Regions from separate parts of the Micromonospora sp. NPDC002575 genome, predicted to be linked through region 1. Evidence: riboswitches for the same ligand, from Rfam matches in the RefSeq annotation. Region 1 holds a riboswitch; each other region holds the start of a gene.
The links. Region 1 has a riboswitch for cyclic di-AMP ahead of ACFYWL_RS11985 (coiled-coil domain-containing protein). Riboswitches for the same ligand answer to the same signal wherever they lie in the genome.
Positions count from the first base shown of each region.

Region 1 (12,355 bases):
CCACGATCGCCTGGGCCGCCCGCTCGGTGACGCCCACCTCGTCCGCGACGTCGCGCAGCCGGGCGGTCGGGTTGCGGGCGATGGCGAGCAGGACGTGGCCGTGGTTGGTGAGGAACGTCCAGTTCCGGGTGCTCCCGTTCCTGCCTGCTGTCGTCGCCATGTCGGACATGTTAGGGCTCGGCGACGACGCCCACGCCCCTGGGCCGGCGCGGGCCGGAGCGCGGGCCCGCGCAAGCCCTTCCCAACGCAGGAAATGTGTATCACGTAACGCTTGACCTGCCTTTCGCTGCGTGTGACCGTGGGGGAACTGGTCGTGCGCGTGAATGGCGAGGTGGTGGGGCATGGAGCAGTCCAGCATGTCGGTGGCTCAGTCGGGCTCCGGGCAGCTCGACCCCCTCCCGTCCATCGGGCGACCGGGCGAGCCGGGCGCTCCCTGCACCCCGGGCCGGGCCCTTGCCGAGCTGCACGCCGGCAACCACCGCTTCGTCACCGGCACGCCGCGCCACCCCAACCAGGACGCCGACCACCGGGCGGCTGTCGCCGACGGCCAGCACCCGTTCGCGGTGATCGTCGGCTGCTCCGACTCCCGCCTCGCCGCCGAGATCATCTTCGACCGTGGCCTGGGGGACCTCTTCGTGGTCCGCACCGCCGGGCACACCGTCGGCCCGGAGGTGCTGGGCAGCGTGGAGTACGCCGTGACCGTGCTGGGCACCCCCCTGGTGGTGGTGCTCGGCCACGACTCCTGCGGGGCGGTGCAGGCGGCCCGGGCGGCGGCCGGCACCGGCAGCCAGCCCGCCGGCAACCTGCGGGCCGTGGTGGACGCCGTGCTGCCCAGCCTGCGCCGGGCCGCCGAGCGGGGCATCGAGGACATCGACGAGATCGTCGACATCCACATCGCGTGCACGGTCGACGCGATGCTCGACAGGTCGACCGTGCTCGCCGCCGAGGTCGACGCGGGCCGGTGCGCGGTCGTCGGAATGTCGTACCGGCTCAGTGCCGGCGGGGTGCGGACGGTGGCCGCCGTGCCGGCCGCCATGGCCGCGGACGCCACCCCGACCCGCGCCGCCGCCTGACGCTCACCGCCGCCTGACGCACAACACCGCCCGGCGCTCACCGCCACCCGGCGCCCACCGCCTGGCGCTCGCCAGCCCTTGGCGTTACGACCGTCGCCTGCCGCACACCACTGCCCGAGAACCGACGAGAGGGGCCGCCCCCGCAGCGGGACGGCCCCTCTCGGCATGCGCGGCACGCGGCGTCAGAGCAGCGACATGTGCACGTGGTCGGTGTGGTTGGACGGCCCGCTGTAGGAGCTCCAGCCGTTCGCCGGGAACCAGATCTGCCGGTTCCAGATGACGTAGTAGATGCCGAGCCGGTCGGCGTTGCGGATGAGGAACGCGGCGAGATTGTTGCCGTACATCCGGGTGTCGTTGTTGTGCCAGGGGGAGAAACCGCTGTTCTGGAGCGACCAGTCGCAGGCCCGGCCCTTGGGGTGCTCCCACGGCCCGCCCGGCCGGTAGCAGCCCACGAACCGGTTGAAGCCGGCCCGCTTGACCTCCTTGTAGGCGTGCAGCGTGCGAGGCGTGACACAGCCGGAGGTGGTGGGGTCGTTCTCGCTGCACGACTCCGGCCGCCAGCTGCCGTCCGACGACCGGCCCGGCGCGATCCTCGCGACCGGGGACGTGGCGTTGACCAGGCCGCCCGTGAAGCCCTTGCCGCCGACCAGCGCGAGCGCCTTCTCGGCGTCGTGCTTCTTCTTCGCCATGACCGACGCCTGCTTCTGCTGCTCGCGCACCTCGGCGTCGAGCGCGAGCTTGGCCTGCTCGGCGCGGTTCTTCGCCGCGCTGACCTCGGCCAGCTTGTTGGCGTTGACCATGTTCAGCTCGTCGAGGGCGGAGGCGCGCTTGACGAACGAGTCCGGGCTGTTGCTCTCCAGCAGCATCGCCATCGCGCCGACCCGCCCGGTCCGGTACGACTGCGCGGCCATCTCGCCGACCTGCGGCGCGAGCGCGTCCAGCTCCTCCTGAGCCTTGCGCACCTCGTCGGCGAGCTGCGCCTGGCGCTTCTTGGACTTTTCGAGCTTCGACTTGGCCTGGACGTAGTCCCGGTTCGTCGCCTCGATCACGTCGGTGATGAGCTGGGGCTCGTCGTCCTCCTCGTGCCCCGAGGGTTGGGGGGCGGCGGCGGGCAGGGCGAGCGCCGGGGCGGCCGGCCCGGCGACGACCGCCAGGGCAGCGAGCACGGCCACCACGGGTGTCAACCAGCGGTGCAGGGGTGCCGTCACAATGTTCCCTTCCATCGACCGCCGACCGGGTTAGCTGACGGGTTCGGGGCGGAAGCGGCCCCTACCGCTCGCGCGGATTCACCCCGGGCACCTGGTTCCCCGGCTCGCCTCGCGGCGATTGGGCGGCGGCACCGCAGGCGCCGCTTCGCGCCTTCGGCGGTGACCGGCAGCGAGGTTACCCGAGAGGCCATGCGGGGAGCTACGTCCGGATGCCGACTAAAAGCGTCATTTCGTAATCGCCGTCGGTAATCAGTGATGCGCTTCTCAGGGCGGATGCCGCCATCGGTCACGCTGCGAAGTGTCACCATGCGGTGTCCGTGCCTCCTTCTCGGTGCGGCCGTCCGGCCGGGGGGTGGGTGGTGGCCTGGTCGTCGGGGAACCCCCCGACCGCCCGGCCGCCGCCGAGCGCCTCCAGCGCGAGATCGCGGTCCGCGGTCCGCCGTCCGCCCCCGCGGGTACGCGCCGCCGGCACGTCCCCGCCGCCCGCCGGGCCGGGGCGGGTCGCGGCGGCGTGCCCCGCCGTAGGGTGCCCTGTGCCGGTGTGCCCCGCCGTGGAGTGCCCCGCTGCGTTGCGCCCCGCCGCCGTGCGTCCCGCCGCCGTGCGCTCCGCCGCTGTGCGTCCTGCCGCCGTGACCACGGCGGCCAGCCCGGTGGTGAGCGGCACGGCGGCGATCAGGCCCAGCGTGGCGACCGCGCTGCGGACGATCTCCTGGGCGAGGAACTCGCTCGTCAGGATCTCGGTCACGGGGCGGGAGTCGGCGGTGAGCAGGAGCAGCAGCGGCAGCGACGCGCCCGCGTACGCCAGCACGATCGTGTTGACCGTGGAGGCGATGTGCGCCCGGCCGACGCGGGTGGCCGCCCGGTAGAGCTGCAACCGGGACAACCCCGGGTTGGCGTGCGCCAGCTCGGTGACCGTGGCCGCCTGGGTGACGGTGACGTCGTCGAGCACCCCGAGCGAACCGATGATGATGCCGGCCAGCAGCAGGCCGTGCAGGTCCACGTCGCCCCGGAACATCGACAGGGTGGTGGCGTCCTCGCTGCCGTACCCGGTGAGGTGGGTGGCCGCCGTGGCCAGGGTGCCCAGCAGTCCGGTGAGCACCAGGCTGCCCAGGGTGCCGAGGACGGCAACCGACGTCTGCGCGGTGACCCCGTGGGTGAGGTACAGCACCACGAACATGATCAGTGCGGAGCCGACGACGGCGATCGGCAACGGCGACCCGCCCGCGCCGATGCCGGGCAGCACGAACGTCAGCAGAATGGCGAAGGTGGCGGCGAGCCCGGCCAGGGCGGCCACCCCCCGCCAGCGGCCGAACGCGACGATCGCCAGCGCGAACACCACCGCCAGCCAGATCAGCGGGGTGCCGCGCTGGTGCTCGGCGATGTTGTAGGCGCTCGCCGCCGGGTCGGCCGGGTCGGTCAGTTTCACCAGCACGATCCGGTCGTCGACGGCGACGGTGGGCGCGCCGGGGCCGGTCGGGATCGGCGTCTCGACCTGCTGCCCGGCGTCGGGCCCCTGCTCCACCCGGACGGTCACCGTGCCGCACGGGCCGTCCGCGACGCCCGGCCCGCCGCCCTCCGGCGTCTCCGGCTGCGGCGGGCACTCCTCGGTGACCACCCGGGTCACCGTGCCGTGATAGCGGGGCACCGGCGAACTGCCGTCGACCTCCGGGCCGCCGTCGCGGGGCCACAGGACGGCCGCCGCGATCACGGTGATCACGAAGAGGGGGACCACGGTCGCGACGAGGACCCGCCGCACCCCCGGTGGGGTGGGCGGAGCGGGTCGGTTGTGGTCGGCGCCCATCGACGATCTCCAAACGGTGTCAGCGCGGGATACGGCTCGGCGGCCCGGACGGTTCAGCGTCGCGGGCGATCGATCCGGGCCGACTGCCCGGACGACCACACCCGGTCGACCCCTCGGGGACCCGCCCGCCCCCGAGGACCGCCCGAAGCCCCGCCCCTCCTCACGAGCCGCCGGGAGCGGACCGCGTCCCATCGCCCGGAATCGTAGCCACCCTCACCTGCGAACGCAGGTCGGCCGACACCATGTCGGCGACATGGCGGTGTTCCGGGCGCTCTGATACCGCCATGTGCCCGACACGCTGCCGTTTCGACGGGCGGCGGGGCATGTTGGAACCATGGCCCACGACGCGCACGCCAACCACGCCGGGCACGACAAGCACGCCGGGCACGACCCGGAGATGTTCCGCCGCCGGTTCTGGGTCTGCCTCGCGCTGACCCTGCCGATCGTCGTCACCAGCCACATGGTGATGGACTGGTTCGGCTACTCGCTGGAGTTCCCCGGCCGGGCCCTGGTCGGCCCGGTGCTCGGCTCGGCGGTCTTCTGGTGGGGCGGTTGGCCGTTCCTGGTCGGCGCGGTCCGGGAGCTGCGCGACCGGGCGCCCGGCATGATGCTGCTCATCGCGATGGCGATCAGCGTGGCATACGCCGCGTCGCTGGCCACCAGCGCCGGCGCGTTCGACCTGGACTTCTGGTGGGAGCTGGCGGCGCTGGTCACCATCATGCTGCTCGGGCACTGGCAGGAGATGCGGGCGATCGGCCAGGCCCGGGGCGCCCTCGCGGCGCTGGCCGCGCTGCTGCCCGACGACGCGGAGCGGGTCCGCCCCGACGGCGGCGCCGAGCGCGTCCCGGTGGCCGAGTTGCGCGTCGGTGACGTGCTGCTGGTCCGGCCGGGCGGTCGGGTGCCGGCCGACGGCCGGGTCGTCGACGGGGCCGCCGAGCTGGACGAATCCATGATCACGGGCGAGTCCCGTCCGGTAGCCCGGTCGGTCGGCGACCGGGTGGTGGCGGGCACGGTGGCCACGGACTCGGCGATCCGGGTCGAGGTGGAGGCCACCGGCGAGGAGACCACCCTCGCCGGCATCCAGCGCATGGTCGCCGAGGCGCAGCGCTCCAGCGGCCGGGCCCAGGTGCTCGCCGACCGCTTCGCGGCCTGGCTGTTCTACGTCGCCACCGCCACCGCCGTGGTCACGGTCGTGGTCTGGTCCGCCCTCGGCGACACCGACGAGGCCGTCGTGCGGACCGTCACGGTTCTGGTCATCGCCTGCCCGCACGCGCTGGGGCTCGCGATCCCGCTGGTCATCGCGCTGTCCACGGCGGTCGCGGCGCGCTCCGGCATCCTGGTGAAGAACCGGCTCGCGCTGGAGCGGATGCGCACCGTCGACGCGGTGCTGTTCGACAAGACCGGCACCCTGACCCGGGGCGAGCACGCCGTGACCGGCGTCGCGGCCGTCGCCGGCACCAGCGAGGACGAACTGCTGCGGCTGGCCGCCGGCGTCGAGGCGGACAGCGAGCACCCGCTGGCCCGCGCGATCGTCGCCGCCGCCGAGCAACGCGGCGGTCCCGCGCCGGCCACCGGCTTCCGCGCCCTGCCGGGCCGTGGGGTGCGGGCCACGATCGACGGCACCGAGTACGCGGTGGGCGGCCCGGCGCTGCTGCGCGAGCTGGGCGCGGGCCTCCCCGCCGAGCTGGAGCAGGCCACCGCTGACTGGGCTGGGCGGGGGGCGGCCGTGCTGCACCTGGTCCGCCTTCCCGGCACGGTGCTCGGCGCGCTCGCCCTCGCCGACGAGGTGCGCTCCGAGGCCCGCGAGGCGATCGCCGAGCTGCGCGCCCAGGGCATCCGCACCATCGCGATGATCACCGGGGACGCCCGGGCCGTGGCCGACGCGGTCGCCGCCGACCTCGGCTTCCGTTCCGGGGTGGACGAGGTCTTCGCGGAGGTGCTGCCGGCCGACAAGGACGGGAAGGTCACCGAGCTGCAACGACGGGGGCTGACCGTGGCGATGGTCGGCGACGGGGTCAACGACGCCCCGGCGCTGGCCCGCGCCGACGTGGGCATCGCCATCGGGGCCGGCACGGACGTGGCGATCGAGTCCGCCGGGGTGGTGCTCGCCTCGTCCGACCCGCGCGGGGTGGCGGCGGTCGCCCGGCTCTCCCGGGCGTCGTACCGCAAGATGGTGCAGAACCTCGCCTGGGCGGCCGGCTACAACGTGGTGGCCCTGCCGCTGGCCGCCGGGGCGCTGGCCTGGGCGGGGGTGGCGCTGAGCCCGGCGGTCGGGGCGATCCTGATGTCGGCGTCCACGATCGTGGTGGCGTTGAACGCCCAACTGCTCCGCAGGGTCCGCCTCACCCCCGGCTGATCCCGGCCGGGGCCGCAAATCCGGCGTGCGCGTCGGGCCACGTTCCGCGCCCCTGCATCCACGGGCGAGGCGAGGCAGGTCGACCTCGGGCGAGGCTCTAGCGTGGTGGTGTGCGGACGACGACGGCGGCGGCGGGCGGGCGGTGGGGTCGCCTCGCGCTGCTGCTCTGCACCCTGGTCGGCCTCGCCGCCATGCACACCCTCGGCCACGGCGCACACTCCGGCGGCACCCACGCCGGCCACGACGGGGCGACACCACGCGACGGCCACCCCGCCCCGGCGGTGCACGCCGAGGCCGCGGGTGTCCCCGGGGCGCTTGTCGGCGGCGCGGGTGGCGCTGTGGCGTTCCCCGGCAGCGCGGGCGGTGGTCGGGCCGACGGGCCGTCCGGGTGGAGCGTTTGCCTGGCGATGCTCGGCGCCCTCGGGGTGGCCCTGCTCGTCGCCGTGCTCCTGCTGACCGGTGCCCGGGCACCCGGCCCGCCCGGCAGGCAGGCCGGTGGCGTGCCCGCCGGACCGCGTGCCCCGCCACCCCGCCCGCTCGGACTTCGGCTGGCCGAGGTCTCGGTGTCGCGTACGTAGGACGGCCCGGCGCGGTGCCCGGCTCCGCCGGTGACCCGCGTCCCCGTCCTGCCCACGCACGTGACGAGACCGAAGGATTCACCGTGACCACTCGTACTGTCGCGCGCCGCGCTGCCCTGGCCGGCGCTGCCCTGACCGCCGTCCTCACCCTGGCCGCCTGCGGCTCCGCCGGCCACGGCTCGCCCAATCACGACGAGCCGGCCGCCGGCGCCGCCACTGCCAGCTCCATCGCTTCCGGGGCTCCCACGCGCGGGTCGGCCGCGTTCGGCGACGCCGACGTGATGTTCGCCCAGATGATGATCCCGCACCACCGGCAGGCCGTGGAGATGGCCGAGCTGGCCGAGACCCGCGCCGCCGACGCGGAGGTCAAGCGGCTCGCCGCCGCGATCAAGGCCGCCCAGGCCCCGGAGGTCGCCACCATGACCGGCTGGCTGGCGGGGTGGGGCCGGCCGGTCCTGTCGCCCGCGCCGGGGCACGGGCACGGCATGCCGGAGATGGACCACGCGATGCCGGGGATGATGTCCGAGGCGGACATGACGAAGCTGGCCGGCGCGAGCGGCGTCGACTTCGACCGGAAGTTCCTGCGCACGATGATCGCCCATCACGAGGGCGCGATCACCATGGCGCGGGAAGAGTTGGCCGAGGGGGCGAACCCCGAGGCCAAGGCGCTGGCCCAGCAGATCGCCATTAGCCAGCAGGGCGAGATCGACCAGATGAGGAAGATCCTCGCCCGGCTCTGACGGCCGGATCGGACGGCCGGGTCGTGCTGTGCGCCATGCCGGCGAGGTGGGGGTATCCGCGGCTCGGGATGCCCCCATGTCGCCGACATGAAGTTGATCAAGCGAGTGTCGGTCGCGCCGGGGAGTCGCGCCGCGGTCGCGGTCGCGGCCTTCGGCGCGCCGGCGGCGTCAGCCGCGCTTCATGAGGCGGCCGACGGCGGCCATCATCTCGGTGGCCATCTCGTCGGCCCGGCCCTCGACGGCGCCCTCGTGCAGGCAGTGCCGGGCGTGCCCGTCGAGCAGGCCGAGGGCGACCTTGTCCAGGGCCGCCTGGATCGCGGAGATCTGGGTGAGCACGTCGATGCAGTAGCGGTCCTCGTCGACCATCTTCTCGATGCCACGGACCTGACCCTCCACGCGGCGGAGCCGCGCGAGCAACTGGTCCTTGCTGGCGGTGTACCCCCGGGTCGGGGCGGGCATGGGTCCGGTCATGCGACCGAGATTAACATACCCCTCAGGGGTATGTTACGGTTCGACCTGGCGGATACCCCCACCCGGTATCCCTGGCGTTTCCAGGCCAGTGGTCCGCCTCACCATTACCCCCCGGGGGTAACGTGAGGTGCAGCGGAAGGAGAGAGCGATGGTCAGCACGACGTACGAGGTGCGGGGGATGAGTTGCGGGCACTGCGCCGGCTCGGTCGTCACCGAGGTTGGTGCGATCGACGGCGTCACCAACGTCAAGGTGGACCTGGAGGGCGGCCAGGTCACCGTCACCAGCGACAGCCCGCTGGACACCGAGACCGTGCGCGCCGCCGTCGACGAGGCCGGATACACCCTCGTCGGCGCGTGACGCCGCCCCTGCGGAGAAGTCGAGGCACACGATGAACACGGCGACGAAGCTGAGCGGTTTCGCCCTCGGCCTGGCGGCGGTGTTCGGCGCGGCGTACGGGGTCGGCCAGGTGGTCGGCCCCGTCACCCCCGCCGCCGACACCCGCCACGACGCCCACGCCGACGCCGGGGACGCCCCGGCCGCCCACCTGCCCGGCGGGCTGCTCGTCTCCGACCGGGGCTACACCCTCGCCCCGCTGGCCGCCCCGGCCGGCGAGTTCGCCTTCCGGATCACCGGCCCCGACGGGCAGCCGGTCACCCGCTACGAGGTCGCGCACGACAAGCCGATGCACCTGATCGTCGCCCGGCGGGACCTCTCCGGCTTCCGGCACGTCCACCCGGAGGCGGGGCCGGACGGCACCTGGCGGGTCGCGTCCCCGCTGGCCGGCCCCGGCGTCTGGCGGGCGTTCGCCGACTTCACCCCGGCCGGCGGGCCGGCGCTGACCCTCGGCGTCGACGTCACCGTTCCCGGCGCGCTCGCCGCCCGACCGCTGCCGCCGCCCGCCACCGCCACGACCGTCGACGGCTACACCGTCACCCTGGCCGGCGGGGTCCAGCCCGGCCGGGCCAGCCGGCTCACCCTGACCGTCAGCCGGGACGGCACGCCGGTCACCGACCTCCAGCCGTACCTCGGCGCGTACGGGCACCTGGTGGCCCTGCGCCAAGGCGACCTGGCATACCTGCACGTGCACCCGGAGGGCGCGCCCAACGACGGGACGACCCCCGCCGGGCCGGGCGTCACGTTCTCCGCCGAGTTCCCCTCGGCCGGCAGCTACCGGCTCTACCTGGACTTCCGGCACGGCGACGTGGTGCGCACCGCCGAGTTCACCGTCGTCGCCAGCACCCCCGCCGGAGCTGGCCCCGGCGCATCGGGCGCACCGACGACGACCGGCGCACCGACGACGACCGGCGTACCGGCGATGACGGGCGCACCGACGGCGACCGGCGTACCGGCCGCCACCAGCACCCCGACCGTCGACGCCGGCCACGGCGCCCCCGGGCACGGGCACGACTGACGGGAGGCAACGATGAGCTCGCCCACGCGACCGCTACCGGTCGCACCGAACCGCATCGAACTGGCGATCGGCGGCATGACCTGCGCGTCCTGCGCCGCGAGGATCGAGAAGAAGCTCAACCGGATGGACGGCGTGACCGCCACGGTCAACTACGCCACCGAGAAGGCCACCGTCTCGTACGCCGACGACGTCACCCCCGACGACCTGATCGCCACCGTCACCAAGACCGGCTACACGGCCGCCCTGCCACCCCCTCTCTCGCCCTCGCCCTCGCCCGAGTCGGCCACCGCCACCGCCGCCCAGCCGGTGGACGAGCTGCGCGGGCTGCGTACCCGGCTCTGGGTCTCCGTGGCCCTGGCCGTGCCGGTGGTCGTCCTCGCCATGGTCCCCGCCTGGCAGTTCGACTACTGGCAGTGGCTGTCGCTGACCCTGGCCGCGCCGGTCGTGGCCTACGGCGGCCTGCCGTTCCACCGGGCCGCCCTGATCAACCTGCGGCACGGCGCGGCCACCATGGACACCCTCATCTCGCTGGGCACCCTGGCCGCGTTCGGCTGGTCGCTGTGGGCGCTGTTCCTCGGCGACGCCGGCCAGCCGGGGATGACCCACCCGTTCCGGTTCGACATCACCCGCACCGACGGGGCCGGCAACATCTACCTGGAGGCGGCGGCCGGGGTGATCGTGTTCATCCTCGCCGGCCGCTACTTCGAGGCCCGCGCCAAGCGGACCGCCGGTGCCGCGCTGCGCGCCCTGCTGGAGCTGGGCGCGCGGGACGTCGCCGTGCTGCGCGACGGCGTGGAGACCCGGGTCCCGGTGGACCGGCTCGCCGTGGGGGACCGGTTCGTGGTCCGCCCCGGCGAGAAGATCGCCACCGACGGCGTGGTCGACGAGGGCACCTCGGCCGTAGACGCCAGCATGCTCACCGGCGAGTCCATGCCGGTCGAGGTCGGCCCCGGCGACACCGTCGTCGGCGCGACCATCAACGCCGGGGGCCGGCTGGTGGTCACCGCCACCCGGGTCGGCGGCGACACCCAGCTCGCCCAGATGGCGCGGCTCGTCGAGCAGGCCCAGACCGGCAAGGCCGCCGTGCAGCGCCTGGCCGACCGGATCTCCGGGGTGTTCGTGCCGATCGTGATCGCGCTCGCCGCCGGCACCCTCGGCTGGTGGCTCGGCGCGGGGGCCGGCCCGACGGCCGCGTTCGCCGCCGCCGTGGCGGTGCTGATCATCGCCTGCCCGTGCGCCCTCGGCCTGGCCACCCCGATCGCCCTGCTGGTCGGCACCGGGCGCGGCGCGCAGCTCGGCATCCTGATCAAGGGCCCGGAGACGCTGGAATCCACCCGGCAGGTCGACACGGTGGTGCTGGACAAGACCGGCACCGTCACCACCGGCCGGATGACCCTGGTCGACGCGCTCCCCGCCGACGGCGAGGACGCCGCCGAGCTGCTGCGGCTCGCGGGGGCGCTGGAGGCGGCGAGCGAGCACCCCATCGCCCGCGCCGTGGCCGCCGCAGCCGCCGAGGTGGGCCCGCTCGCCCCGGTCACCGGCTTCGCCAACGTCGAAGGGCTCGGCGTCACCGGCACCGTCGACGGCCGCGAAATGGTCGTCGGGCGGCTCCGGCTGCTGCGGGAGCGCGGACTCGACGTACCGGAGAAGCTCGAACGGGCGGTGACCGGCGCGGAGGCCGCCGGCCGGACGGCGGTGCTGGCCGGCTGGGACGGCCGGGCCCGGGGGGTGCTCACCGTGGCCGACGTGGTGAAGCCGACCAGCGCGGCGGCCGTCGCCGGGCTGCGCGCCCTCGGCCTCACCCCGATCCTGCTCACCGGCGACAACGCCACGGTGGCGCGGGCGGTGGCCGCCGAGGTCGGCATCGACGAGGTGACCGCCGAGGTGCTGCCCGCCGACAAGGTCGACGTGGTCAAGCAGCTCCAGGCCGACGGCCGGGCCGTGGCGGTGATCGGCGACGGGATCAACGACGCCGCCGCCCTCGCCCAGGCCGACCTGGGCCTGGCCATGGGCACCGGCACCGACGTGGCGATCGAGGCCAGCGACCTGACCCTCGTGCGGGGGGACCTGACGGCCGCCGTGGACGCGATCCGGCTGTCCCGCCGCACCCTGGGGATCATCAGGGGCAACCTGTTCTGGGCGTTCGCCTACAACGTGGCCGCGCTGCCGCTGGCCGCCGCCGGCCTGCTCAATCCGATGATCGCGGGCGCGGCGATGGCGTTCTCCTCGGTCTTCGTCGTCGCCAACAGCCTCCGCCTGCGCCGCTTCCAGCCGGCCCGCCGGCCCTGAGGGTTCGGCGGGCGACGTCGGGGTACTGGGTGGGTGTCGCACCACCGCAGTGAACGTTGGAGGTTCCCATGGGTATCGATGACAAGATCGCCAACGCGTCCGAGGACGCCGCCGGCAAGCTGAAGGAAGGTGCCGGGCGGGCCACCGACGACGAGCGGCTGGAGGCCGAGGGCCGCAACGACCAGGCGAAGGCCAGCCTCAAGCAGGCCGGCGAGAAGATCAAGGACGCTTTCAAGAGCTGAGTCGTACGTCCCGTCGCGCGCGCCGGACCGGCCCCTGTCGCCGGCCCGGCGCGCGCGTTCGTGGCCCTGTGCCGGCCGCTGCTGTTCGTGCCCCGGCGTGCGTCTGTGCCTCGGCGTGCGTCTGTGCCTCGGCGGGCGTCTGTGCCTCGGCGGGCCGGCGCGGCGCAGGTGGACGGCGACCGGCA
Region 1 is NZ_JBIARA010000006.1:134,406-146,760, forward strand. It holds partial or broken gene ACFYWL_RS11975 (helix-turn-helix transcriptional regulator) at 1-169, opposite strand, end outside; gene ACFYWL_RS11980 (carbonic anhydrase) at 342-1,073, shown strand; gene ACFYWL_RS11985 (coiled-coil domain-containing protein) at 1,256-2,281, opposite strand; cyclic di-AMP (ydaO/yuaA leader) riboswitch at 2,286-2,416, opposite strand; gene ACFYWL_RS11990 (YibE/F family protein) at 2,583-4,082, opposite strand; gene ACFYWL_RS11995 (heavy metal translocating P-type ATPase) at 4,417-6,438, shown strand; gene ACFYWL_RS12000 (hypothetical protein) at 6,549-7,016, shown strand; gene ACFYWL_RS12005 (DUF305 domain-containing protein) at 7,100-7,756, shown strand; gene ACFYWL_RS12010 (metal-sensitive transcriptional regulator) at 7,925-8,227, opposite strand; gene ACFYWL_RS12015 (heavy-metal-associated domain-containing protein) at 8,376-8,585, shown strand; gene ACFYWL_RS12020 (hypothetical protein) at 8,617-9,639, shown strand; gene ACFYWL_RS12025 (heavy metal translocating P-type ATPase) at 9,652-11,928, shown strand; gene ACFYWL_RS12030 (CsbD family protein) at 11,997-12,170, shown strand.

Region 2 (6,006 bases), on a different contig from region 1:
TGAGGAAGTGGGACTCCTCCTTACGGAGATTCACAGGAAACATCGATGGGGCGCGGTGCAATGCACTCCCTGCCAGGCGACGCGAGCGGTCTGGTCGTCCCCCCGCAACCCTGGGACCCACGCGAAGCAGCTCGACCGCTTCACGGAGATCCACACCCACCCCTCACCCTACGCGGGAACCTCCGCGACCATGTGAGGCGAAGGGAGGTAGGCCATGACAACGCACGTATTCACGTTGGTGCTCGATCGGCAGCCTACCGATGATGAACTGGACACTCTCTGTGCCGAAGGCTGCGATGACGCGGCCTTCGGCACAGAGAACGGCCTTCCGATCGCAGAGTTCGATCGAGAGGCCAGCACGATGGCGGACGCGATCACCTCCGCAGTCAAGACCCTCGACCACGCTGGCCTGACCGCGCTTCGTGTACTCGATCAAGATCTGGTGACGCTTGCCGACATCGCCGGTCGCATCGGGCAGAGCAGAGAGTCTGTGCGGCGATACGCCACGGGCGATCGAGGGCCGGGCACCTTCCCACCTCCGATCAACCCCGCCCGCGAGGGCACCATGTTCTACAGGTGGAGCGAGGTCAGGTCATGGATCCAAAAGAACCTGAAGGTTGAGATCCCAGACAGCGACCCATCGCTGGTGGTGGCGAACCTCATGCTTCAGGCAAGGCAGCACCGCGGACGCGTCGCGCACTGGGGAGTGCTGGTCGAGCTACTCGCCGCCCCAACTCCTAGCGACGGCCAACAGGGCTAATGGCACGCCAATGGCACGCCGCATGATCGTTGACCTTGAAACCTCGAAGGCCCTGGCTCGGGACTTGCGTCCTGACCAGGGCCTTCGTGCGTGGAGCGGGTGACGGGAATCGAACCCGCACTGTCAGCTTGGGAAGCTGATGTTCTGCCATTGAACTACACCCGCAGGCGGACCCACTGTACCCGACGCCGTCGCCGCCTGCACCCAGGCACCCCCTCACGTGCTCCACCATCCCGACCACGCCGACACCCCGGCGACCAAGATCCGCAGGCCATCGATGGTGCGTAGGATTTTCACCGCGGCAACATATGCCCATTCTCAAATCTCTCGATCGGTTGTAACGTCTCCCGCACGTTCAAGCCACGGCGCGACACACCCCCTGCCGCGCCGCCAGAAAGAGGTGGGCCCATGGGACTCCGTCCCAACCTGCTGACCCGGCGCACCGCCGGCGTCGCGTCGACGACCCTCGCGCTGCTGCTCAGCACCGCCGCCGTGGGTGTCGTCCCGGCCGCTTCGGCCTTCTCCGCCGCCCCGACCGAAGCGTGCGCCGAGCCGGCCGACGTCCACTCGGACGCCCGGGTGAAGGCCGGCGCGCACGCCAAGCACGAGCCGAACGAACTGACCGCGAAGGAGACCCGCGAGCGGGAGGCCGACCTCGCCGCCGCCCTGCGCGAGCGGGCAAACTTCCGGGTCGGCGCCGGCGCCGCGGCGCTCGCCACCGTGACCATCCCGGTCATCGTGCACGTCATCCAGGAGGACAGCACCCGCGCCGGTGGCAACATCCCCGACTCGATGATCAACTCGCAGATCAGCGTGTTGAACCAGTCCTACAGCGGTGCCACCGGCGGCGCGGCCACCGCCTTCAGCTTCCAGCTCCAGAAGATCAACCGGGTCACCAACCCGGCGTGGTACCCGATCGTGCAGGGCTCCTCGGCTGAGCGCTCGATGAAGAGCTCGCTGCGCGAGGGCGGCAAGAACACGCTGAACGTCTACCTCGGCGAGCTGAGCGACGACCTGCTCGGCTGGGCCACCTTCCCGAAGCGCCGGCTGGACAACATGGACGGCGTCGTCGTGCTGGGCGAGTCGCTGCCGGGCGGCACCGCCACCAACTACAACCAGGGCGACACCGGCACTCACGAGGTCGGCCACTGGCTGAACCTCTACCACACCTTCCAGGGCGGCTGCTCCGGCTCGGGCGACGGCGTGAGCGACACCCCGGCGGAGGCCTCGCCGGCGTACCAGTGCCCGACCGGCCGGGACACCTGCACCGCGGCCGGGCTGGACCCGATCACCAACTTCATGGACTACACCTACGACACGTGCATGTACCAGTTCACCGCCGGCCAGGCGGCCCGGATGCTGACCGCGTGGGACGCCTACCGCGCCCCCTGACGTACCACTGCTGTTGATCGCCCCGGTGCCGGCTCCGTCTCCCGACGGGCCGGCACCGGCGTCTGTGGGGGTCAGGCCGCCGCACGATGGGCACCGCGCCCGCCGAGGGCCGACCGCCGATCCGGTACGCCCACAGCGCCCCCGCCCGAGGCGGTGCCAGCGGCGTCGGCGGCCCCGGGGTCGAGCCAGACCTGCACGGCGGGCCGGTCGGTCGCCTCGCCGGGGCGAACGGTGCCGGCGTCGCCGCGCCGGGCCAGCATCGCCACGTCGACGGTGAACTCGAAGAGCCGCCAGTCCACCTGCGGCGCGGCCCGCCCGATCTCGGCGAGCCGGGCCACCCGGGCCTGGTCGGTCACCGGTCGGGCGTGCCCGGCCACGTACGCCTCGTCGTCGCTGTCCTCCGGCGGGAAGGAGTGCAGCGCGTAGCGGCCGTCGCGTTCGAGGTCGCGCCGCTTCGGCGAGTCGACGACGAAGCAGAAGAGCCCCTCGTCGGTGATCACCGGGGAGACCGGGTGCACCCGGGGCCCACCGTCGGCGCGGACGGTGGCCAGGTAGCCGAAGCCCGGCCCGTACTGCTGCATGAGGTGACGGATCCCGTCGGCGAGTCGTGGCTCGTCAGCGGCGAATTCGGACCAGGAAGCCATGCCGACATCCTATCGAACACCTGTACGACACGCGAAGCGCGACGCGCGGGTCGGGCACCCGATTCGCAGGCTCGCTCACCAGCCCCGCTGACCAGGCCCGCCGACCCACCTCGCTATGGTGTTGCGATGCTGCTCTCCGACCGCGACCTCGTCGCCGAGCTGAAGGCCGGCACGCTCGCGCTGGAGCCGTTCGAGCCGACCCTGGTGCAGCCGTCGAGCATCGACGTACGCCTCGACAAGCTCTTCCGGGTCTTCAACAACCACCTCTACACGCACATCGACCCGTCCGTGCAGCAGGACGACCTGACCTCCATGATCGAGGTGCCCGACGGCGAGCCGTTCGTGCTGCACCCCGGCGAGTTCGTGCTCGCCTCCACGCTGGAGGTGATCTCGCTCGGCGACCAGCTCGCGGGCCGGCTGGAGGGCAAGTCGAGCCTGGGCCGGCTGGGGCTGCTCACCCACTCCACGGCCGGCTTCATCGACCCGGGCTTCACCGGCCACGTCACGCTGGAGCTGTCCAACGTGGCGAACCTGCCGATCACGCTCTGGCCGGGCATGAAGATCGGCCAGTTGTGCATCTTCCGGCTGTCGTCGCCGGCCGAGCACCCGTACGGTTCGGCGGTCTACGGCTCGCGCTACCAGGGCCAGCGTGGCCCTACCCCGAGCCGCTCCTGGCAGAACTGGCGCACCTGGCCGCCCCGCTGACGCCGACCCGCTGACGCCGCCCCACTGACGCCGACCCGCTGACGCCCCGCTCCGCTGGACGCCCCGCTCCTCCTGGGGCGCGCTGCGCCGCCCTCCGCCACAGGGGTGTGAGAAGGGGCCCCTTCTCGACCGTATGCGTTAACAAGGGGCCCCTCCTTGCACCTCAGGAGGGGCGGCCGAAGCTGTGGATCGGGCCGTCGTCGACGCGCTTCATCTTCACCGGGACGCCGGCCCGGGAGGCGTGCACCACCCAGCCCCCGCCCACGTACATGCCGACGTGGTGCAGGTCGGAGTAGTAGAACACCAGGTCGCCGGGGCGCAGGTCGGCGCGGCTGACCCTGGCGGTCACCGACCGCTGCTGGGCCGCGTTGTGCGGCAGCGAGACGCCGGCCTTCGCCCAGGCGGCCAGCATCAGCCCCGAGCAGTCGTACGAGTTCGGGCCCTCCGCGCCCCAGACGTAGGGCTTGCCGATCTGGGCGCAGGCGAACTTCACCGCCGTCCCCGCGCCGCCACCCGGGTAGGACGCCGGGCAGGGGGCGGGCTTCAGCGGGCCGCCGCCACCGTTGCCGTACACCTTCAGCCGCAGCTTCTGCAGGCGGTCGATCTCGGCGTTGATCTGCTTCCGCTTCGCGGCGAGCTGGGCCTCGGTGCGGGCGAGCTGGGCGACCATCTCGTCGAGGGGCTGCTTCTTCGCGGCCAGCTCGTCGCGGAGGTCGACGACCGCCTGGACGTCGTGCTGCTGGCGCTGGGCGAACCGGTCGAGCAGCTCCAACTGCCCCATCATCTGGCTCGGCGTGCGGCTGCCGAGCAGGGCGTTGACCACCGAGATGTTGTCGCCCTTGTACGCCTCGACGGCGAGGCCGCCGACCTTCCTCATCGCCTCGTCCACCTGGCGCTGGAGCGGCCCGATCTGCGCGGCGAGCGCGTCGGCCTGCCTGCGCTTGGCGGCCAGGTCCTGGCGGGTGGCGTTGTGCCGCTCGATGAGCGGTTCGAGTTTGTTCCAGTCCTCGTCGATCTGCCGCTCGATCTCGGCGACCGAGGGGTCGGCGTGGGCCACGGTCGGTGCGCCGGTCAGGACGACGGCGACGCCGACCAGGGCGGCGAGGGCGGTGGTGCAGCGTGACCAGCGGGTACGCGGCGCAGCCGGCATCCGGTCGGCGTCGGCCGTCCGGCGTGACGGGCGCCGCGGGGCATGGTGTGCCACCGGGCTCCGTTCTCCTTCTTCCTCTACCGCCTACCGGGTTAGCTGACGGGTTCGGGCGGGAAGGGAGAGCGCCCTACCGCAGCGCCGCTGCGGATTCACCCCGGCGTACCTGGGTCCCCGGCTCGCCCGGAGGCGACTCGGCGGTGTCGCACCGTCACCGCCCGGCTGGGCGGTGCAGCTACCGGCCGACAATTGGCCAGAGTAGAGACGGGCGTCATCGCTTCGCAACCCGACGGGCCGTGACACACCGTACAGGCCCCTCGTCGGCTTCGATGCCCGCCGCACGCCGAAGGCCCCCGGTCGGGTGACCGGGGGCCTTCGGGCGGTGCTGCGCGGCGCGGCCTTCGCGGGGGCCGGTCCGGGTCAGCCGGGTCGGCGGAAGCCGGCCACCGGCATGGTGTTGATGCTGCTCACGTTGACCGGCTTGCCGGCCCGGGGCGCGTGCACCATCTTGTCGTTGCCGATGTAGAGGCCGACGTGGTGCAGGTCGCTGAAGAAGAACACCAGGTCACCGGGGCGGGCCTCGGAACGCGGGATGGCGCGTCCCTCGTTCCACTGGGCGCCGGTGAAGTGGGTCAGGTGGATCCCGGCGGCCTTGTAGGCGTACTGGGTCAGGCCCGAGCAGTCGAACGAGTTCGGGCCGGTGGCGCCCCAGACGTACGGGTCGCCGACCTGGGCGCAGGCGGTCCGGATGGCGGTGCGGGCGGCCGAGCTGACCACGCCGGTGACCGTCGGGCAGCCCTCGGTGGACACCACGGTCTTCGGCATCGACGCCTGGAGCCGCTTGATCTCGGCGTTGATCTTGGTCTTCTTCGCCGCCAGCTCCTTGGTCTGCTTCTCCTGGGAGGCGATGAGCGTGTCGAGCTTCTGCTTCTCGGTGTCGTACTTCGCCCGGACGGCGAGCACGCCCTCGACCTGCCTGCGCTCCTGCGCGGCGAGCCGGTCCAGAATGGTCAGCTGCTCGGCGAGGGTGCCCGGCTTGGTGCTGACCAGCAGCGCGCCGATGTCCTGCGACGGGCCCGAGATGTAGTAGCGGGAGGCGAGGTCGCCGACGCGGTTCATGGCCAGCTCTGTCTCGAGCGCCAGCGGCTCGATCTTCTTCTGCACCTCCGCCGCCTTCTCACGGTTCACCTTGAGCTGGGCGCGGACCTTGTTGTACTGCTCGATGGTGGGCTCAAGCTGCTCCCACTGCTTGTCGATCTGCGCCTCGATCTCGTCCACCGACGGCTCGGCGTACGCGGGCGCGGTCAGTGTCCCGGCGCCGACGGCGACCGCCGCGACCAGGGTGAGCAGGCGGCGTG
Region 2 is NZ_JBIARA010000004.1:59,816-65,821, reverse strand. It holds gene ACFYWL_RS07945 (helix-turn-helix transcriptional regulator) at 215-760, shown strand; tRNA gene ACFYWL_RS07940 (tRNA-Gly) at 852-925, opposite strand; gene ACFYWL_RS07935 (zinc metalloprotease) at 1,169-2,152, shown strand; gene ACFYWL_RS07930 (pyridoxamine 5'-phosphate oxidase family protein) at 2,224-2,796, opposite strand; gene dcd (dCTP deaminase) at 2,923-3,501, shown strand; gene ACFYWL_RS07920 (NlpC/P60 family protein) at 3,665-4,651, opposite strand; cyclic di-AMP (ydaO/yuaA leader) riboswitch at 4,718-4,858, opposite strand; gene ACFYWL_RS07915 (NlpC/P60 family protein) at 5,069-6,006, opposite strand, start outside.
Region 2: linked by a shared signal. The riboswitch ahead of ACFYWL_RS07920 (NlpC/P60 family protein) and the one ahead of ACFYWL_RS11985 (coiled-coil domain-containing protein) in region 1 are both predicted to bind cyclic di-AMP.

Region 3 (6,006 bases), on a different contig from region 1:
GCGTCCGCCCCGGCCACGGCCGGCTGAGGCGTCGACGGCCACCGCGACGGGCGAAGGAAGCGAAGCGACATGCGTGGTGACCTGGTCAGGAAGCTGGCCGCCCGGGTGGCGGCCACCGGCCTGGCGGTGCTGGCGTTCCTCACCCTCGCCCTGACCGGGGCGACGGGTTGGGGGCTGGCGCTCGCGGTGGCGGCCCTGGCCGCCGCCGGCTGGGAGCGGCGGGTCCGCCCGGCCGCCGACAGCACCGCCGAGGCGGTGCTGCTCGCCGCCGGCATCCTCGTCGGCTACTCGCGGCGCCTCGACGCCGGCTTCGACCCGGCGCTGGCGGCGACGGCCCTGGTGCTGCTGGGGCTGACGCTGCTGGTGGGGCCGCTGCGGCAGGCCGGCGACCTGGAGATCCGGGCGGCGAACCTGCCCGTGCGGTCGTGGACCCCGCTGGTCGCGGCCCGGCTGGGCGACGCCCTGCTGGCGCTGCTCGCCGCGGTGGCGCTGGCCGCCGCCCTGGCGCTGCCGGCGGCGGTGGCCCTGCTGGCGGCCCTCGCCGTCGGCGCGGGGGCCGGGGCGGTCGCGGCGGACCTGGCGAGGCGGCGGTTCCGGCCCGGGGCGGGCGGCTCGGCGGTGGCCCGGGCGCTGCGCGCGCACCGGCCGGAGTTCCTGCTGCACTTCTCCGCCCCGCCCGGGTCGGAATACCAGGTCACCATGTGGCTGCCGTACCTGGAGCGGATCGGCCGGCCGTTCTTCGTGATGGTGCGCGAGCCGGAGTTCCTGGCCCCGATCGCCGCGGCCACCACCGCGCCGGTGGTCTACTGCCCGACGCTGAAGGCGATGGACGAGGCGCTGGTGCCGGGCCTGAAGGTGGCGTTCTACGTCAACCACGGGGCGAAGAACAGCCACTGCATCCGGTTCTCGCAGCTCACCCACGTGCAGATCCACCACGGCGACAGCGACAAGGCCCCGAGCGCCAACCCGGTGACGGCGCTGTTCGACCGCAACTTCGTGGCCGGGCGGGCCGCGATCGACCGGTACGCCCGCGCCGGGGTGGACATCCCGGCGGAGAAGTTCGTCGTGGTCGGCCGCCCGCAGGTCGAGTCGATCGAGGTACGCCGCGCGCCGGCCACCGGCCTGGCGAACCCGACGGTGCTCTACACCCCGACCTGGACGGGGCACCACGCCGACGCCAACTACTGCTCGCTGCCGGTGGGCGAGACGATCGTACGAGGGCTGCTGGCCCGGGGCGCGACGGTGATCCTGCGCGCCCACCCGTACACGGGGCAGAACCCGGCGTCGGCGCGGCAGCTCGCCCGGCTCACGGAGCTGCTGGCGGCGGACCGGGCCCGCACCGGGCGGCAGCACGTCTTCGGGGCGGCGGCCAGCCGCGAGCTGTCCCTGGTCGACTGCGTCAACCGCTCCGACGCGCTCGTCTCGGACGTCTCCGGGGTCATCTCCGACTACCTCTACTCCGGCAAGCCGTACGCGGTGACGGACATGGCCGGCGACGGCGACCGGTTCGTCGAGCGGTTCCCGCTGGCCGGCTCGGGCTACGTGCTGCGGCGCGACGCGGGCAACCTCGACGAGGTGCTCGGCCTGCTGCTGGACACCGACCCGAAGGCGGCGGCCCGCTGGGGCACCCGGGCACACTACCTGGGCGACTTCCCGGCCGAGTCGTACGCCGAGGCGTTCCTGGCGGCGGCCCGCCGGGAGCTGGAGCCGGGCTGGAACCCGCCGACCCCGCGCGCCGCCGACGCGATGACCCACTCCCCCACCGCCTGAGCGTCCCGCCCGTCGGTCACAGCAGGTTGTGCCGGCGGGCGAACGCGGGAAACTCCGACCCGGAGCAGGGCAGGCGGGCGCCCGTCGCTCGCAGCCCCTCGATGAGGCTGCCTGCAGCCGCCTCGGTCTGCTTACCCGCACGGCACGCTCCCGCGAGGAGCCAGATGGTGCCGTGCACGCGTGCCCGGTTCTTGCGGGCGACCCTCGTAGCGTCCCGATCATCCGTTATCGCAATGCCTCCTCGCAGCTCAGCCGCAGCGAAGACGGACGCCTCGCCGAGGTTCCGCTCCGTGGCGCCCAGCAACGAGGTCCATCTCGTGAAGCACCGGATCTCATCGAGCGTGTCCAGGCGGGCGACACCCAGCCAATCCGCCTCACACGCCACCGCCAGCTCGGGCCGCATGGCCGAGCCCATCCGGAGCTCCTCGATCACCACCTGCGTTGTCCAGCACTCCGCGTCGATCAGCAGGTCGTGCAGGACGTCGAGCCGGTCGGCGAGAGTGAAGTGGCTAAGCACCATGGTGTCCACTACCAGGACGGGCGTCTGGGGCGGCCGGATCACGGCTCGATCTCCAGGTCGTCGTCGTCCGGCAGGTCGGGCTCGGTGATCTGGCCGTGCATCAGCTCGACAGCCCTGGTTCGGGTGATGCGGCCGGTCCGCAACGCCCCCATCACCGCGTGCGCGTAGGTCGGCGGCACCCGCACCGATGCGAGGTCCGGCTGCGGAACCCAGCCCAGAGCCTCCATGAACTCGGCCCGGGTGGGCCGGTTCTGGCTCCAGAGCCGCCGGGTCGACGCATCGATGGCCTTTGCCTGCTCCGCCTGCCGCAGAGCCAGCAACCAGGAGGTACGGTACCGAGCCGCGTAGCCCACCAGCTGGTCCCGGGTCATCCGGTCGGCATTCCGCGCGGCTGCGAGCACCTGGACGGGCAGCAGCAGCTCCGCTGCGAAGGCGTCGATGGCGGACTCTCGGTGCGTCCGCGAGGCGCTGACACCCAGATCGCTGGAGTATTCGTCGCCAATGATCAGATGGCCCAGTTCGTGCGCGGCCGTCGCCCGGCGGCGACCAGGATCGCCCGAGGTGCTCACCACCGCGACGGCGAGGTCAGCCTCGATCAGCGACGCCCCGTCGCCGGGTAGATTGGTCACCAGCGTCCACTGGCCGGCACGTTCGCAGACCTCGACGATGCTGTCGATCGGCCCATCGTCGATCCCGCACTCTCGCCTGAGCCACTGCGCTGCCTGCCTGGCCTGGTCCTCGGCGGTGACCGTGCCCGGGTAGCGGAGCGGTGGACGGGTCCGCAACACGCCGAGCCCCACGAGTTGCCGTACGTCGCGAAGCCACTCGACGAGGGCGATCTCCAGGCGTTCGGCGGCACGGGCGGCGTCGGTGCCAACCTCCTCGGTCACCGGCGCGGCCCGCCGGGACAGCACAGCCGGCCGTGGCTCGATCAGGTAGTCCATCGACACCCGCAGCACGCGCGACAGTCGCGCCAGTTCGAGGCCATCCAGCCGGCGGGTGCCAGCCTCGACCTTGGCCAGCATGGTGCGGTCGAGGCCCACCGCGCTGGCCAGGTCCTGCTGTGACAGCCCCAGGGACAGCCGGGCGTGCCGCACCTGCTCGCCGACGGAGCACCACTCCTGGTCATCAGCCATAGTGCGATAATCGCACACCCGGGCGTCGGAACGGGCCAGTGCACGAGACCCTCCGGCCGACCGGGAATTGCCGCTTCACCCGCCCGCCCCGGCCTCCCCGGAGACGGCACCGGCCCCGGCTCCCTTCGGAAGGGAGCCGGGGCCGGCGGGGGGAGGGCGTGTCAGGCCGAGTAGCCCCGCGTCGCGGCCCAATGGGCCAGGGATGCGGTGCTGATCCAGTACGCCGGGACGGCCGGGTCCGCCGAGTCGGCGATCCGCACGGTGCGCCCGGAGTCGCGGTAGCCGACGACGGCGATGTAGTGGCCGCCGGGGAAGGAGTGCCAGCCGCCGTCGACGTCGGTGGCGTCGCCGGCGATGTTGACCACGACGCCACGCCCGGCGCTGACCGCCTTCACCACGTCGGCCCGGAGCCGCTCCGCCTCCGCCGAGGTGGCGGCGCCGCCGGGGATCAGCCGGGTCCGGTACGGCTCACCCTTGACCATCTCGTTGAGCACCCGAGTGGTGTCGTAGGCCGAGTTGGTGCCCATCTCGGTGGTGCCGAGACGTGCGGCCAGGTCGTCCTGGGCGCCGTCGACGCCGGTGGCGGAGAGCGCGTTGCGCACCGCCGCCGGGCCGCAGTAGTAGTAGGTGCTCTGGGCCTCGTAGTCGTAGTCGAGGACCTTGGACGAGGGCGGCTTCGGGGCCGCCGGCTTCGCCGTGGTCTTCTTCGGCGTCGCCGAGGCGGTCAGGTCGGGGTTCGGGGTGGCCGAGGTGGCGCTCGGCGACGGGGTGGCGCTGGGCGGGGCAGCGGCCGAGAGCGGCGCGGCGATCCGGGCCTGGGCGCGGCTGGCCGCGTCGTCGAGCCGGGGCGCCACCTCGGTCACGGCGGCGCTGGTGGCCTGCTGCGGGGCGGGGGCGTCGTCGGCGGCGGCGAGCAGCGCACCGGTGCCGGACGCCAGCAGGAGCGCCGCGGCGGAGCCGGCGACGACCTGGTAGGGGCGTTCCGTGGCGAGTCGCCGCAGGTGCCGCTTGAGCTGATCGTTCACGTGTTCCTCCACGGGGCGGGGGCGGAAGCGGAGGCCCCGGGCGCGCGTCGGCGCACGGCGGCACGGACGTGTCCGCGGCCGATGGGGTCCGCTTTCTGGGGCGCCCGCTCAGGCGGGCGTACGAGAAGGGGTGCGACGGTCAGTGCGCCGGCTCGACGGCGGCGGACGCGAGCACCGGGCTCCGTGGTGGAGGAACAACCCGGGGGGTGGGTTCGTGCTGCACGAGGATGGAACTCCTTCCGACACCGCCTACCGGGTTAGCTGACGGATTCGGGCGGGAAGATCGCCCTACCGCAGGCCGTGGCCCGCGGATTCACCCCGGACGTGCAATGGGTCCCCGGTTCGTGATGGTCACGATTGAGCGGGTCGGCGCGGCGTCGCCTGTTGCGATCGGGTACCGCACCGGACGGGCCGACACTACTGGCCGACGGAAGCCCTGCCAACCCCCCGCCACCTGCTTAAACATCCAACGGCCGGCAAATTTACGGGCCATTCGGATACTGACGTGACTCAATGGGACTGCCGACTCATCCGACGTCAGCCGCCCCGCAACGGGACGACGAGCCGCGAATCCCCGGCGAATAACGCCCCCGGTCGAACAGAATGCTCCGCCTGCCCGATCCCCCAAACCCGTGACCCGCCTCACGCCCCACCCACCCCCCGCCCCGGCCCCTCGCCCCCGCCCCCTCACCCCGGCCCGACTCGCCCCGGTGATCAAGAGAAAAGCGTCAGGGTTGATCTCCACGATGACGCAAATCTCTTGATCACCGCACCGAGTCGGGCCGGGCCGCGGCGCACCGCGCCGGGCCGCACCGGGCCACACCGGGCCGCGCCGGACCGCACCGGGCCGCACCGGACCGCACCGGGCCGCGCCGGGCCGGGCCGGGGTGGGTTGGGGTGGGGTGGTTAGCCGAGTTGGGCTGGGTGCCAGCGGGGTGGGTGCCAGCCGAGGGCTTTCAGGGCCCTGCTGGAGGCCGTTGCGCTGGCCGCCGGCACCCGGGCGGGCCGGACCCGCTCGGCGGCGGCGTACGCCTCGGCGGCGAGCGCCCGGGCGGCTTCGGCGGCCAGTTCGGCGTCGTCCCACGCGGCCCGCTCGCGTGCGGCGGCGGCGCGGTAGCGGGCCAGCCTGCCGTCCCGGACGGCCCGGGCCAGGACGACCTCCTGCTCCACCGGGTGCCGCCGGGGGTCCCATCCGCCCCGGCGGGCGAAGACGTCGCAAAGTTGCCCGATGGACAGCTCTCCCCGCAGGTGGGCCGCCGTGGCGGCGTGGTGCAGCCAGCGTTCCCGGGCCGCGTACTCGGCCGGGGTACGCGGGGTGTGCGGCGTCGGCAGGGCGGTCGCGTCGCGGAAGCGCCGGGCGGCGGTCTCCGCCTCGTCGTACGCCTGCCAGGCCCGCTCGGCGGCGTCCTGGGCGGCCGTCCAGGCGGCCCGCCGGCGGCGGGCGTTCTGCGCGGCCCCGGCGGCGGCCACGGCCACCTCCTCGGCGTACCGGCGCAGGTCGGCGGCCTCGGGGGCGGGCGGGGCGGCGGGCCGGGACGGTGGCTCGGCGGCGGGC
Region 3 is NZ_JBIARA010000011.1:172,559-178,564, reverse strand. It holds gene ACFYWL_RS18280 (D-ribitol-5-phosphate cytidylyltransferase) at 1-27, shown strand, start outside; gene ACFYWL_RS18275 (CDP-glycerol glycerophosphotransferase family protein) at 70-1,770, shown strand; gene ACFYWL_RS18270 (hypothetical protein) at 1,787-2,290, opposite strand; gene ACFYWL_RS18265 (helix-turn-helix domain-containing protein) at 2,329-3,426, opposite strand; gene ACFYWL_RS18260 (C39 family peptidase) at 3,588-4,463, opposite strand; cyclic di-AMP (ydaO/yuaA leader) riboswitch at 4,683-4,825, opposite strand; gene ACFYWL_RS18255 (hypothetical protein) at 5,358-6,006, opposite strand, start outside.
Region 3: linked by a shared signal. The riboswitch ahead of ACFYWL_RS18260 (C39 family peptidase) and the one ahead of ACFYWL_RS11985 (coiled-coil domain-containing protein) in region 1 are both predicted to bind cyclic di-AMP.